4 regions of the Dickeya sp. CFBP 2040 genome follow, and region 1 is predicted to be linked to each of the others. Evidence: predicted binding sites of a transcription regulator. Region 1 holds the regulator's gene; each other region holds the start of a gene.
What was found. Region 1 encodes PurR, which represses purine synthesis genes. Its sites were predicted from a motif close to CANGCAAACGTTTGCNTG; they were not measured.
Positions count from the first base shown of each region.

Region 2: the regulator PurR is predicted to act here: its motif matches at 1,056-1,073, upstream of serA (phosphoglycerate dehydrogenase).
Region 3: the regulator PurR is predicted to act here: its motif matches at 1,562-1,579, upstream of purT (formate-dependent phosphoribosylglycinamide formyltransferase).
Region 4: the regulator PurR is predicted to act here: its motif matches at 1,818-1,835, upstream of Dpoa2040_RS12600 (nucleoside-specific channel-forming protein Tsx).

Region 1 is NZ_JAAVXH010000033.1:77,798-80,945, forward strand. Features, by position in the region: gene Dpoa2040_RS05080 (C40 family peptidase) at 1-22, shown strand, start outside; gene Dpoa2040_RS05085 (YnhF family membrane protein) at 205-294, opposite strand; gene purR (HTH-type transcriptional repressor PurR) at 643-1,668, shown strand; gene cfa (cyclopropane fatty acyl phospholipid synthase) at 2,089-3,148, shown strand, end outside.
Region 2 is NZ_JAAVXH010000087.1:319,027-322,174, reverse strand. Features, by position in the region: gene rpiA (ribose-5-phosphate isomerase RpiA) at 173-835, shown strand; gene serA (phosphoglycerate dehydrogenase) at 1,155-2,387, shown strand; gene Dpoa2040_RS13105 (zinc-binding alcohol dehydrogenase family protein) at 2,475-3,148, opposite strand, start outside.
Region 3 is NZ_JAAVXH010000043.1:17,085-20,232, reverse strand. Features, by position in the region: gene Dpoa2040_RS06375 (bifunctional 4-hydroxy-2-oxoglutarate aldolase/2-dehydro-3-deoxy-phosphogluconate aldolase) at 1-225, shown strand, start outside; gene purT (formate-dependent phosphoribosylglycinamide formyltransferase) at 303-1,481, opposite strand; gene Dpoa2040_RS06365 (S9 family peptidase) at 1,769-3,148, shown strand, end outside.
Region 4 is NZ_JAAVXH010000087.1:200,675-203,822, forward strand. Features, by position in the region: gene Dpoa2040_RS12585 (amino acid permease) at 1-45, shown strand, start outside; gene ampE (beta-lactamase regulator AmpE) at 117-971, opposite strand; gene ampD (1,6-anhydro-N-acetylmuramyl-L-alanine amidase AmpD) at 978-1,538, opposite strand; gene Dpoa2040_RS12600 (nucleoside-specific channel-forming protein Tsx) at 1,960-2,823, shown strand; gene nadC (carboxylating nicotinate-nucleotide diphosphorylase) at 2,972-3,148, shown strand, end outside.

The DNA.
Region 1 (3,148 bases):
CACACCCAAAACCATCCGTTAAGCAACAACCGGCTGGAATACTGTTGAATGAATATTTCCGTTGAATAAGACACGTTGAGATAACACAACTTGAGATAACACAAAAGGGGCGTTATGCCCCTTTTGGTGTATTTGATGCTGATAAAGATACCGGTTTTTGATACCGATAGATTTCACCGCCGATGATGAGAACACCAGTTGCAATCAGTTCAGTATCGCACTCAGACTAAAGACAATGATCATCGCCAGCGTAGCCACCGTGGTGAACAGTGACATTTTCAGATTAGTATCCATATATTCTCCTGTTATTGACTGATATCACGTCATGTCTGAGTAAGCCCCGGCAGGCGGGGAATCACACAAAATATAGGTGTATTATGACTCAACCGAGGTCAAAAAACCGAATTCTGCGTCACAGAGATAACACGAATTGCCTCTTCCACTTTTGCTCTAAATCGGCCAAAATCCGCAGTTTACGATATACACTGCGTTGGTCGATGCGTCAGTCCTCCCTTCAGCTACAACCTCGGCATGTCTCCTCCTGAATGTTGCCTTGCTTGTCTGGCAGGAGAAAATTTCACGCAGGCAAACGATTAACAACATATTTACTGCTGTAACAGATGAGTTCAGGAGTCACTTTAGATGGCAACGATCAAAGATGTGGCAAAACGCGCGGGCGTTTCAACCACAACCGTATCACACGTGATCAATAAAACACGTTTCGTCGCCGAAGAGACCAAGGCTGCGGTGCGCGCAGCGATTGATGAATTGCATTATTCACCCAGTGCAGTGGCCCGTAGCCTGAAAGTCAACCACACCAAATCTATCGGCCTGCTGGCAACCTCCAGCGAAGCGCCCTATTTCGCCGAAATTATCGAGGCGGTGGAAAACAGCTGCTACGCCAGAGGTTACACGCTAATCCTGTGCAACTCCCACAACAATCAGGATAAGCAGCGTGCTTACCTATCCATGCTGGCACAAAAGCGGGTCGATGGGCTGTTGGTGATGTGTGCTGAGTATCCGCCTGAATTGTTGTCCATGCTGGCGGACTATCGTCACATCCCGATGGTGGTGATGGACTGGGGCGAAGCCCATAACGATTTTACCGATACTATTATTGATAATGCATTTGCGGGCGGCTACATGGCCGGGCGCTATCTGATTGAGCGTGGTCACCGTGACATCGGCGCTATTCCCGGCTCTCAGGGGCGCAATACGGGCAGCGGGCGTTACCTGGGGTTCCTGAAAGCGTTGAAAGAGGCTGATATTCCCTTACGGGAAGACTGGGTGGTTCAGGGCGACTTTGAGCCAGAGTCCGGCTACAAAGCGATGCACCAGATTCTGGCCCAGAAACAACGGCCAACGGCAGTATTCTGCGGCGGCGATATCATGGCGATGGGTGCCATTTGCGCTGCTGACGAGCTGGGTCTGCGTGTGCCACAGGATATTTCGGTGATCGGTTACGACAATGTACGTCACTCCCGATATTTTACTCCCGCACTGACCACCATTCATCAACCCAAGGAACGACTGGGGCAAGCGGCGTTCTCCATGCTGCTTGACCGTATTACCAGTAAACGCGAGGAAGCCCAAACCATCGAAGTACATCCGACCTTAATTGAACGTCGTTCAGTCGCTGATGGCCCGTACCGCGATTACCGCCGTTAAAATCCAGACAATTCTCTATCTCGCTGCCTGACGACTCGAAATCATGCGGCGTACCGCGCTACGCATGGCCGCGACGAGTGCCGCAACTGCCGAAAAGGCATGACTCAACGTGCTGCTTTAATCCGACGAATCTTGCCGACGGATTAAAGCCGTCATACAATTGACTGTATAGTTGATGACAACAATTATGATCATGCGATGTATTAAACGCATCGCCTCATTTTTTCTATTCCACCTGCTGACCGTCGCATCTCTTATTTGGTTTCAGCCTTGGTAGATATCTTTGTACCAGCTTTTCTCTTACTTTCCTCTGAGACGCTCAGGGATAGACGATGGTTCGGGTCTATCAAAGCCCGTCATGGTTATGTTGTCTAAATTACTCCTTGCAAAAGCATTTATTTGGCAAGGTAGGGAGAAGTTATGAGTTCATCCTATGTTGAGGAACTGGGGACACCCAATCTACCTTGGTTCCAAATCGTTAATGAAATGCTATCCACCGCCGACATCGCGATTAACGGTTCTCGTCCATTTGATATTCAGGTCCGCAACCCTGAGATGTATAAGCGCGTATTGCGTGATGGCTCGCTCGGATTAGGCGAAAGTTATATGGATGGCTGGTGGGAGTGTGAACGACTGGACATGTTTTTCCACCGTGTGATACGTACCCGACTGGAAAACCAACTACCGCATCGCTGGCAAGATACATTACGGATCCTGATAGCACGGTTGACCAATCTGCAATCTCGCCGCCGTTCCTGGATCGTGGGTAAAGAGCATTACGACCTTGGTAACGATCTTTTCACCCTGATGCTCGATCCTTACTTACAGTATTCTTGTGGTTACTGGACGAAAGCCGAAACGCTTGAACAGGCACAACAAGACAAGCTGCGCCTCATTTGTGAAAAGTTGCAGTTACGTCGTGGCATGACGCTGCTGGATATTGGTTGCGGCTGGGGTGGACTGGCGGAATTCGCCGCACGTCATTACGGCGTCAGTGTCACGGGCGTTACCATATCCCGCGAACAGCAGGTGCTGGCACAGCAACGCTGTCAGGATTTGGAAGTTACCATCATGCTGCAAGACTACCGTGACCTAGACCGGCAGTTTGATCGTATCGTTTCTGTCGGCATGTTCGAACATGTCGGACCGAAAAATTATCCCACCTACTTTCAGGTTGTGAGAAAAAACCTCAAACCTAATGGGTTGTTCCTGCTGCACACTATCGGCACCAATGAAACCAATCTGAAAGTTGACTCCTGGATGAACAAATACATTTTCCCCAACTACTGCCTGCCTTCAGTGCAGCATATCGCACAAGCCAGCGAACCCTATCTGGTAATGGAAGACTGGCACAATTTCGGCGCAGATTATGACCGCACGCTGATGGCCTGGCATGAACGATTCCAGCAACACTGGCCAACCTTGTCGGAGCGTTATTCCGAACGTTTCCAGCGAATGTTCAGTTACTATCTTAACGTCT
Region 2 (3,148 bases), on a different contig from region 1:
AAACTATATTCGGCAATATGCCACATTTTTGTGAGGTATCGCCGAAAAAAATCGCCGGGCCTGCTGCAACGAGACGGAAATATTGCCATGCCCGACGGACAAATCCCTCCTTTTGAGCATGTCATGCCCTATAATACGCACACGTTTTCGTAGCTACAGGCACAAGCACATCATGACGCAGGATGAACTGAAAAAAGCCGTTGGCTGGGCAGCGCTCGATTATGTTCGCCCCGGTACTATTGTTGGGGTGGGAACCGGTTCCACCGCCGCCCACTTTATTGACGCGCTGGGTTCTATCAAACACCAGATCGAAGGCGCGGTTTCCAGCTCGGATGCTTCCACCGCCAAACTTAAAAGCCTGGGGATCCCGGTCTTTGACTGCAATGACGTGGAGGCACTCGATGTTTACGTTGATGGCGCGGATGAAATCAATCCACACATGCAGATGATCAAAGGGGGGGGCGCCGCATTGACCCGCGAAAAAATCGTGGCGGCGATCGCCCGTCAGTTCGTGTGTATCGTCGATGCGTCCAAACAGGTTGATGTGCTGGGGCGTTTCCCGTTGCCGGTGGAAGTTATCCCGATGGCGCGTGCCTATGTTGCTCGTGAGCTGGTCAAAATGGGAGGCCAGCCGGTATACCGCGACGGTGTGATCACCGATAACGGCAACATTATTCTGGATGTACACAATATGAATCTGTCGGATGCGGTGGCGATGGAGAACCGTATCAATAGTCTGGCTGGTGTGGTTACCGTAGGCTTGTTCGCTAATCGTGGTGCGGACGTCGCACTGGTAGGTACTGCGGACGGCTTGAAGACCGTACGTCTGAAATAAGCCATTCCTGAATTAACGTATTGTTGTTTCTTGCAGTGATCCGGTCATGCCAGCAGTGACCGGATTTTTTTATCTAAAAAATCCGACTTTCTCTAACGTCTCATTTTTGGTACTTAATATTAGCTTTTCTTATTTCGCATCATCCCTGTGTGGCCCGTTTGGTGGTTGGCAGTATTTTTTACCATGAAAAGGCCGGACAGAGGGGCGATGGAAGTACGGATAGGCAATCGTTTGTATTGCCGCTTGCGTATTTTTTGTTATGTTTGCAGGAATCGGTTCGCAAACCGCTATGGCTGAAGTCTGAAAATAAGGTCGGGAAATGGCAAAGGTATCACTGGAAAAAGACAAGATTAAGTTTCTGCTGTTGGAGGGGGTACACCCTAATGCGCTGGAGGATCTGCGCGCTGCAGGTTACACCAATATTGAATACCATAAGGGGGCGCTTGACCCGGAAGCGCTGAAAGCATCGATTCGTGATGCGCACTTTGTGGGGATTCGATCACGTACGCATCTGACGGAAGAGATTTTCGCTGCGGCTGAAAAACTGGTAGCCGTTGGTTGTTTTTGCATCGGTACCAACCAGGTTGAGCTGCCTGCGGCCACCAAGCGTGGTATTCCAGTCTTCAACGCACCTTTTTCCAATACCCGGTCTGTGGCCGAACTGGTGATCGGTGAATTGCTGTTGCTGCTGCGCGGTGTTCCGAGCGCCAACGCTAAAGCTCACCGTGGTATCTGGCACAAACAGGCCGTTGGCTGTTTTGAAGCACGCGGCAAGAAACTGGGCATCATTGGTTACGGTCACATCGGTACTCAACTGGGTATTCTGGCCGAAAGCCTGGGAATGCACGTCTATTTCTATGATATCGAAAGCAAACTGCCGTTGGGTAATGCCCAACAGGTGCGTGAGCTGTCCGAACTGTTGAACATGAGTGACGTGGTCAGCCTGCATGTGCCGGAAACCGACAGTACCCAGAATATGATCGGTGCTGCTGAATTGGCGCAGATGAAGCCGGGTTCGCTCCTGATCAACGCATCACGCGGCACTGTTGTCGATATTCCAGCGCTGAGCAACGCGCTTGCCAGCAAGCATCTTTCCGGTGCGGCTATCGATGTGTTCCCACAGGAGCCAGCGACCAATAGTGATCCATTCCAGTCGCCGTTGTGTGAGTTCGATAACGTTATCCTGACGCCGCATATTGGCGGTTCCACTGAGGAGGCGCAGGAGAATATTGGCGGAGAAGTTGCCGGGAAACTGGTGAAATATTCCGATAACGGCTCCACCTTGTCCGCTGTCAACTTCCCGGAAGTCTCGCTGCCGACGCACAGTGATCGCGCCAGCCGTTTGCTACACATCCATGAAAACCGTCCCGGTATCATGACGCAAATTAACAACATCTTTGCCGAGCAGGGAATCAACATTGCGGCTCAGTACCTGCAGACTAGCCCGACAATCGGTTATGTGGTTATTGATGTGGAAACCGATGGTGCCGACACCGCGCTGCAACTGATGAAATCCATCCCTGGCACCATTCGTGCGCGCCTGCTGTACTAAGTGGTGGGGATAGTCAGTGAGTGATGACCGATAATTCGGTCTTATGAGGAAGCCAGCCCTGACAGTCTGGCTTTTTTACTGCAGTCTTTAGAGAGTAATAACGGCTTTACCACGCATATGCCCAGCCAATACGGCTTCGTGCGCCTGCTTTAGCGTCTCGGTGGTGAGCCCGCTAAAGGTCTGGCTGAGTGTACCCTGCAATGTGCCGTTATCGACCCGTTGCGCTACCTCACGCAGAATCTCTCCCTGACGAGCCATGTCTGGCGTGGCAAACATGCTGCGAGTGAACATAAATTCCCAGTGCAGCGCAGCGCTTTTCAATTTCAACGCGTTCTGATCCAGCGGACGCGTATTTTCCACGATGGTGCAGATATGTCCCATTGGGGCGATTAACCGGCTGATTGCATCCCAATGGCCGTCGGTATCATTCAGGCAGAAAATATAATCAACCTGCTCGATCCCCTGTTTTTTCAATTCATCCACCAGATGGCGATAATCCACCACCAGATGCGCACCGCGGTCACGGCACCATTGTGCGGAATCGGGACGTGAAGCGGTAGCGATGACCGTCACCTCACTGCGCTGTGCCGCCAGCGAAATAGCCAGCGAGCCGACGCCGCCCGCACCGCCGATAATCAACAGCGTTTTGCCTTTAGCTGCGTCCTGAATATTCAGATGCTCGAATAATCCTTCCCAGGCGGTCAGGGCTGTCAGGGGCAGGGCGGCAGCTTCAGCCCAGTTGAGTGAAGTGGGCTTATGCG
Region 3 (3,148 bases), on a different contig from region 1:
AACGGTGGGGTAAAGGCACTTCAGGCGATAGCCGGTCCGTTCGGCAAGATCCGTTTTTGCCCGACTGGCGGCATTTCGCTGAAGAATTACTGCGACTATCTGGCGCTGAAAAGCGTGCTGTGCGTCGGTGGTTCCTGGCTGGTGCCTGCTGATGCATTGGAAAGCGGCGATTATGATCGCATCACCATGCTGGCGCGTGAAGCAGTCGCAGGTGCGACAGCCTAATCGTTTTTTCCCTTTTTTCATTCAAAAAGCCCGCAATTGCGGGCTTTTTTGTGTTTAATCGCGTTTTGTGCCTGACGTTAGCCGATGACATTAACGGCAGATGCACTTGCTTTCGCCAGTTGTACTGCCGCATCAGTGCTGTCGGCGGTCGCCAGTGCGACACCCATCCGACGGCGTCCGCTGATGTCCGGTTTGCCGAACAGACGAATCTGTGTATGGGGTTGCAGCGCGTGTTCCAGCCCTTGATAACGTGCATTATTGCTGGTTAGCTCCGGTAGAATAACCGCAGAAGCGGATGGACCGTACTGGCGGATTGCACCGATCGGCAAACCGAGAAACGCGCGAACATGTAAGGCAAACTCGGACAGATCCTGCGAAATGAGCGTCACCATGCCGGTATCGTGTGGGCGCGGCGAAACCTCACTGAAAATGACATCGTCACCGTAGATAAACAGCTCCACGCCAAACAGGCCGAACCCTCCCAGCGCTTTTACCACGTTACCAGCGATCTCTTTAGCCCGCGTTAACGCCAGGTCGCTCATCTGTTGCGGTTGCCAGGATTCGCGGTAATCGCCGTCTTCCTGACGGTGACCAATCGGTTCGCAGAAGTGCAGGCCGTCAACGGCATGGATGGTTAACAGTGTGATTTCGAAATCGAATTTTACCAGCCCTTCTACAATCACTTTTCCGCCGCCAGCCCGGCCCCCTTCCTGGGCATAGCGCCAGGCGTGATCCAACTGTTCGGGAGAACGGATCAGGCTCTGACCTTTCCCTGAGGAACTCATCACCGGTTTGACGATACAGGGAAAGCCTAACTCCTGAGCGGCCTGACGAAACGCGACTTCGTCAGCGGCAAAACGATAACTGGACGTCGGCAAGCCCAGCGTTTCCGCTGCCAGCCGGCGGATACCTTCACGGTTCATGGTAAGACGGGTGGCTTCAGCGCACGGCACTACACGTTGCCCTTGCTGTTCCAAAGCAACCAGCATGTCGGTGGCGATAGCTTCGATTTCAGGCACGATATAATCGGGGCGTTCCTGCAATACCAGCTGTTTTAATGCGTCGCAGTCCAACATATTGATGACATGGCTACGATGGGCAACCTGCATTGCCGGGGCATCGGCGTAGCGATCCACCGCGATGACTTCAATTCCCAGACGCTGACACTCTATCGCCACTTCTTTTCCCAACTCGCCGGAACCTAACAGCATGACGCGAGTGGCTCCGGGACGCAGGGCTGTTCCCATTGTTAACATAACCTGATACCTGATGGTGTTGTAAGAAAGAGGTTGTAGTAAAAACGGGCAGACTGGGGCCCGAACGTGGCTGCAGTATAAACGAAAACGTTTGCGTTTGGCATCATTCGCGTACCGGTACGCAAAAGCGATTGAAAATTCATGCAGATCTCGGCACATGCTGGATTCCCCTGCCGATTCATGACAGGCTTTGGGCATTTGCTGCCTCATTGCCGCTGGTTCGCCAGCATAAACCGAGAGGTGATGTAAGGCAGAACCTGATCGAATGATGGAAAGGAGTGACGTGGATGAAAGCGCCGCAAGCCGAAAGACGCCCACATGTGATGACGATGCATGGCGATACCCGCATCGATAATTACTACTGGCTGCGAGATGATGAACGCAATAACCCAGAGGTGCTGGGTTGGCTGCAGGAAGAGAATCGTTATTGCGAGCAGACGATGGCACCTCATGCGGCGTTGCGTCAGACCTTGTATGAGGAAATGGTGGCGCGGATTCCCGGTGAAGATGTTTCCGTGCCCTATGTGAAACGCGGCTATCGTTACCAGAGCCGTTATGAATCCGGCAAAGATTACGCTATCTATCAGCGTCAGCAGGAACAGGAAACGGAGAACGACGCCTGGCAGGTATTGCTGGATGGTAATCAGCGGGCGGCAGGCAGTGAATTCTATAATCTTGGTGCGCTGGGTGTCAGCCCTGATAACCGTCTGATGAGCGTGGCGGAAGATTTGCTCTCTCGTCGGCAGTATGTGGTGACGTTTCAGGACCTCACCACTGGCGAGTGGCTGGCAGATCGACTGGAGAATGTCTCTGCGGGTAGTGAGTGGGCGTCAGATTCTCGTACCTTCTATTACGTGCGTAAACATCCGCAGACCTTGCTGCCTTATCAGGTGTATCGACATCGTTTAGGGGATGATCCGCAACTGGATGAACTGGTGTATGAAGAAACGGATGATGCGTTCTATCTTAGTCTGGATAAAACCACATCTGAGCGTTATATCCTGATTTATCTCGACAGCACTACCAGTACAGAAATTCTGTTGCTGGATGCCGCTGACCCGCAGGCAAAACCGTGTGTGTTTGTGCCGCGCCGACCGGATCACGAATATGTGATCGACCATTTCCGCGATGCATTTTATGTTCGCTCCAATAAGGATGGCAAAACCTTCGGCTTTTATCGTGCCAGCGACGCCAGCGAGTCAACGTGGGATGCGTTGATTGCCCCGCGTCCGGAACGTGTGCTGGAAGGGTTTTCGCTGTTTGATGACTGGTACGTCGTTGAAGAGCGTGAGCGCGGACTGACTCATATTCGCTATGTTCACTGGCAGACGGCGGAATCTCGCCAGATAACCTTTAACGACCCGGCCTATGTGACCTGGCTGAGCTATAACCCGACGCCAGAAAGTACGCAACTGCGTTACGGCTATTCCTCAATGACCACACCAATGACTATTTATGAGTTGGATATGGCAACCGGCGTGCAGGTGGTGCTCAAACAATCCGAAGTGAAAAATTTTGATGCGGGTAATTACCGAAGTGAACGTGTGTGGGTAACCGCCCGTGATGGTGAATCAGTACCAGTATCGTTGGTATATCAGAAAGATTGCAAACTGGCTCAAAGTCCGCTGCTGGTCTATGGCTATGGTGCTTATGGCAGTAGCATGGAT
Region 4 (3,148 bases), on a different contig from region 1:
CTGTTAGTGTTGGGCATCGGCTATCGCTTTAAAAAGCATCAATAATCCGTTCCCTTTCAGTATGGCCGCCGTAGCGGCCATACTGTTTTCGTTGGATCTGTCACCTTATCTCTGCGTTATACCAGCGTACCGTAGATAGTCAGCAACGCCACGACCACCACCAGCGCCAGCGTAACCTTTTTCGCCAGCGAGACTGCCGCTCTCGGCGTAGAAATCGGGTCGCCATGCGATTCCCGTTCCAGCGAAAACTGCGCCAGCTTTGTCAGCACCCAATACTGAGAAGAGTGCACATCCATCATGGCGGCAAACCAGGCCGGCAATGCTTTCTCACCGTGCCCCAGCAACGCATAAGCGGCGCCGGCCAACCGTACCGGAATCCAGTCCAGCCAATGCAGTAAAGTATCGACACCGGAATTCGCCCGTTCCAGCGGTGTATGATGACGGGCCAGGCAGCACTGCCGGGCGCGCAACACGGTGTACCCCACCAATGCCACCGGACCATAAGGCCCCGCCGCGACAAACCAGAACAATGGAGCCAGATAAAAGCGGAAATTTAGCCACAACAACGCATTTTGTAATTCCCTTAGCCGCTCATGTTCGCTGGCATCCAATGGCAAACCATGAATCAACGCCAGTTCCTCGGCCATTTCCCGGCAGGCATCCGCTTCACCGCGCTGAGCAGCCTGAATATAACGATGATAATGCTGACGTGTTTCTCCCGCACCGATGCACAGTACCCCTACCGCAATCCACAGTAACAGCAACGGCAAGCCGAACAGCCAGCCGCTAAGCAACCACTGAGCCACCAGCACCACCGCCATACCCGCGACAGCAAGCAGTAACGTTTGCAGCAACGATGGCGCGGAAAGATGACGGAACACCCGCTCCAGATGGTGATCCAATTGCCAATGTTCACCACGCTTAAACAACCGCTCCCACCCCAGGACCAGCAATAGACTAAACAACGTCATCAGTGATTACTCCCCTTGTTCCGGTAGCGTCTGCCATAACTGTTGATATCGTACCCAATCGAATGCGGGACCGGGATCAGTCTTACGTCCCGGCGCAATATCACTATGCCCGGTAATACGTTCAGGCGTAATACCATAGGTTGCACTCAGCAAGAGGGTAACCTCCGCCAGCCGGGCATACTGTTCTGAGGTAAACGGCAGCATATCGGTACCTTCCAGCTCAATACCAATAGCGAAATCATTACAGTGTTCTCGTCCTTCAAACTGTGATAGCCCTGCGTGCCAGGCCCGCTGATCAAACGCCACATATTGTATGATTTCACCGGTACGTCGGATCAGGCAATGCGCTGACACTCGCAGATGACATATTGCCGCAAAATAGGGATGGTCTTCCCCATCCAGCGTACCGGTAAAGAGTTGATCAATGTAAGGTCCACCAAACTCCCCCGGAGGCAGACTGATGTTGTGAATCACCAGCAAAGAAGGTAACTCCCCTTGCGGACGCTCATCCTGATGTGGTGACAGAACGCGTCTGACACCGGTCAGCCAGCCATGCTCCACTTTCATCAACACTCCTTTTCGTTGCTCTGCCATTCAACAAACCATCATCGCCCCAGTATTTTTTGCCTGACAATAACCGGGCCTCTCACCAGCAGGACTAACCGACTGATTACACTCATTGAGCCAACATCTTACCGCATCTACGATATTCCTGACGGGTTAAAAAAACCTTGTGATTTATCCGCCGTCGCTCGTCAGGGGACGCACACAAACCATGATGTTCCACTCATCTTCTGGTATGCTGCGCCCCTTCTTTTCGGCAAGTACCCGATGATTCCGCCATCACAGGCAAACGTTTTCGTCTTCTGCTTATCGCCGGAAAGTTTTTTCAGCATCTATTTTGTTATTACCGCCCGAATCGCTACTTGCAACCCAGGCAGTCAGGCCGGGGCTGCTGACAATGCGTCGGACAATACAGAGAATCGTCATGAAGAAAATCCTTGCTGCTTGTGCAATCAGCACATTGTCATACAGTTTACCCACTCTTGCAGATAACAACGCGCCGCAATACCTCTCTGATTGGTGGCACCAGAGCATCAATGTGGTAGGCAGTTATCACACGCGTTTCGGACCTCAGTTAAACAATGATGTGTATCTGGAATACGAAGCCTTCGCCCGCAAGGACTGGTTTGATTTTTATGGCTACGTCGATGTGCCAAAAACCTTTGGTGCAGGCAACACGCCTGACCGTGGTATCTGGGATAAAGGTTCTCCGCTGTTCATGGAAATTGAACCCCGCTTCTCGATTGATAAATTAACCAATACACAGTTAGGCTTCGGCCCATTCAAAGAGTGGTACGTCGCTAATAACATCATCTACGATCAGGGCCGTAATAACGACTCACGCCAAAGCACTTGGTACGTAGGTCTGGGCACCGATATCAATACCGGCACCGATCTGTCGTTGTCCGCTAATATCTATGCCAAATACCAGGGGCAGAACTACAGCGCGCCGAATGAAGATCGTTGGGACGGTTACCGTTTCAAAATTAAATACTTCTACCCACTCACGTCGTTGTGGGGCGGCAAGCTGACCTATATCGGCTTCACCAACTTCGACTTCGGCTCCGATCTGGCTAATAACGCCGGTCCGTCTCGTACCAGCAATGCCATTGCTTCGAGCCATATTCTGGCGTTGAATTATGACCACTGGCACTACTCGGTTGTCGCCCGTTACTTCCATAACGGCGGCCAGTGGGCCGACGGCACCGAGCTGGATTTTGGCCGAGGTCCATTCAACGTCCGCACCACCGGATGGGGTTATTATCTGGTGGCCGGTTACAACTTCTAATCCGTTGCTACTTGTCATTACGTATCCCGACTATTGTCGGGATACGGACAAAACTAACGCAATAATGCGTTGAATTGAGATAATATTTAAAAAATACGGCCCGTTAAACGGGATAGCATAAATTCCGAATTTCCCTCGGAGTAGCATGATGACAACACGTCGTTATAGTCAGGAACAGCGTCAGGCTGAGCTGCTCAGCCGCATTGAGCAGGATATCCCCATCAGTGTACAGCTGGCACTGCGTGAAGACCTGGGGGGAGACGTCAACCCGGAGCACGATATCACCGCGCAATTATTGCCAGCAGAAACGGCAGCCAACGCAGTC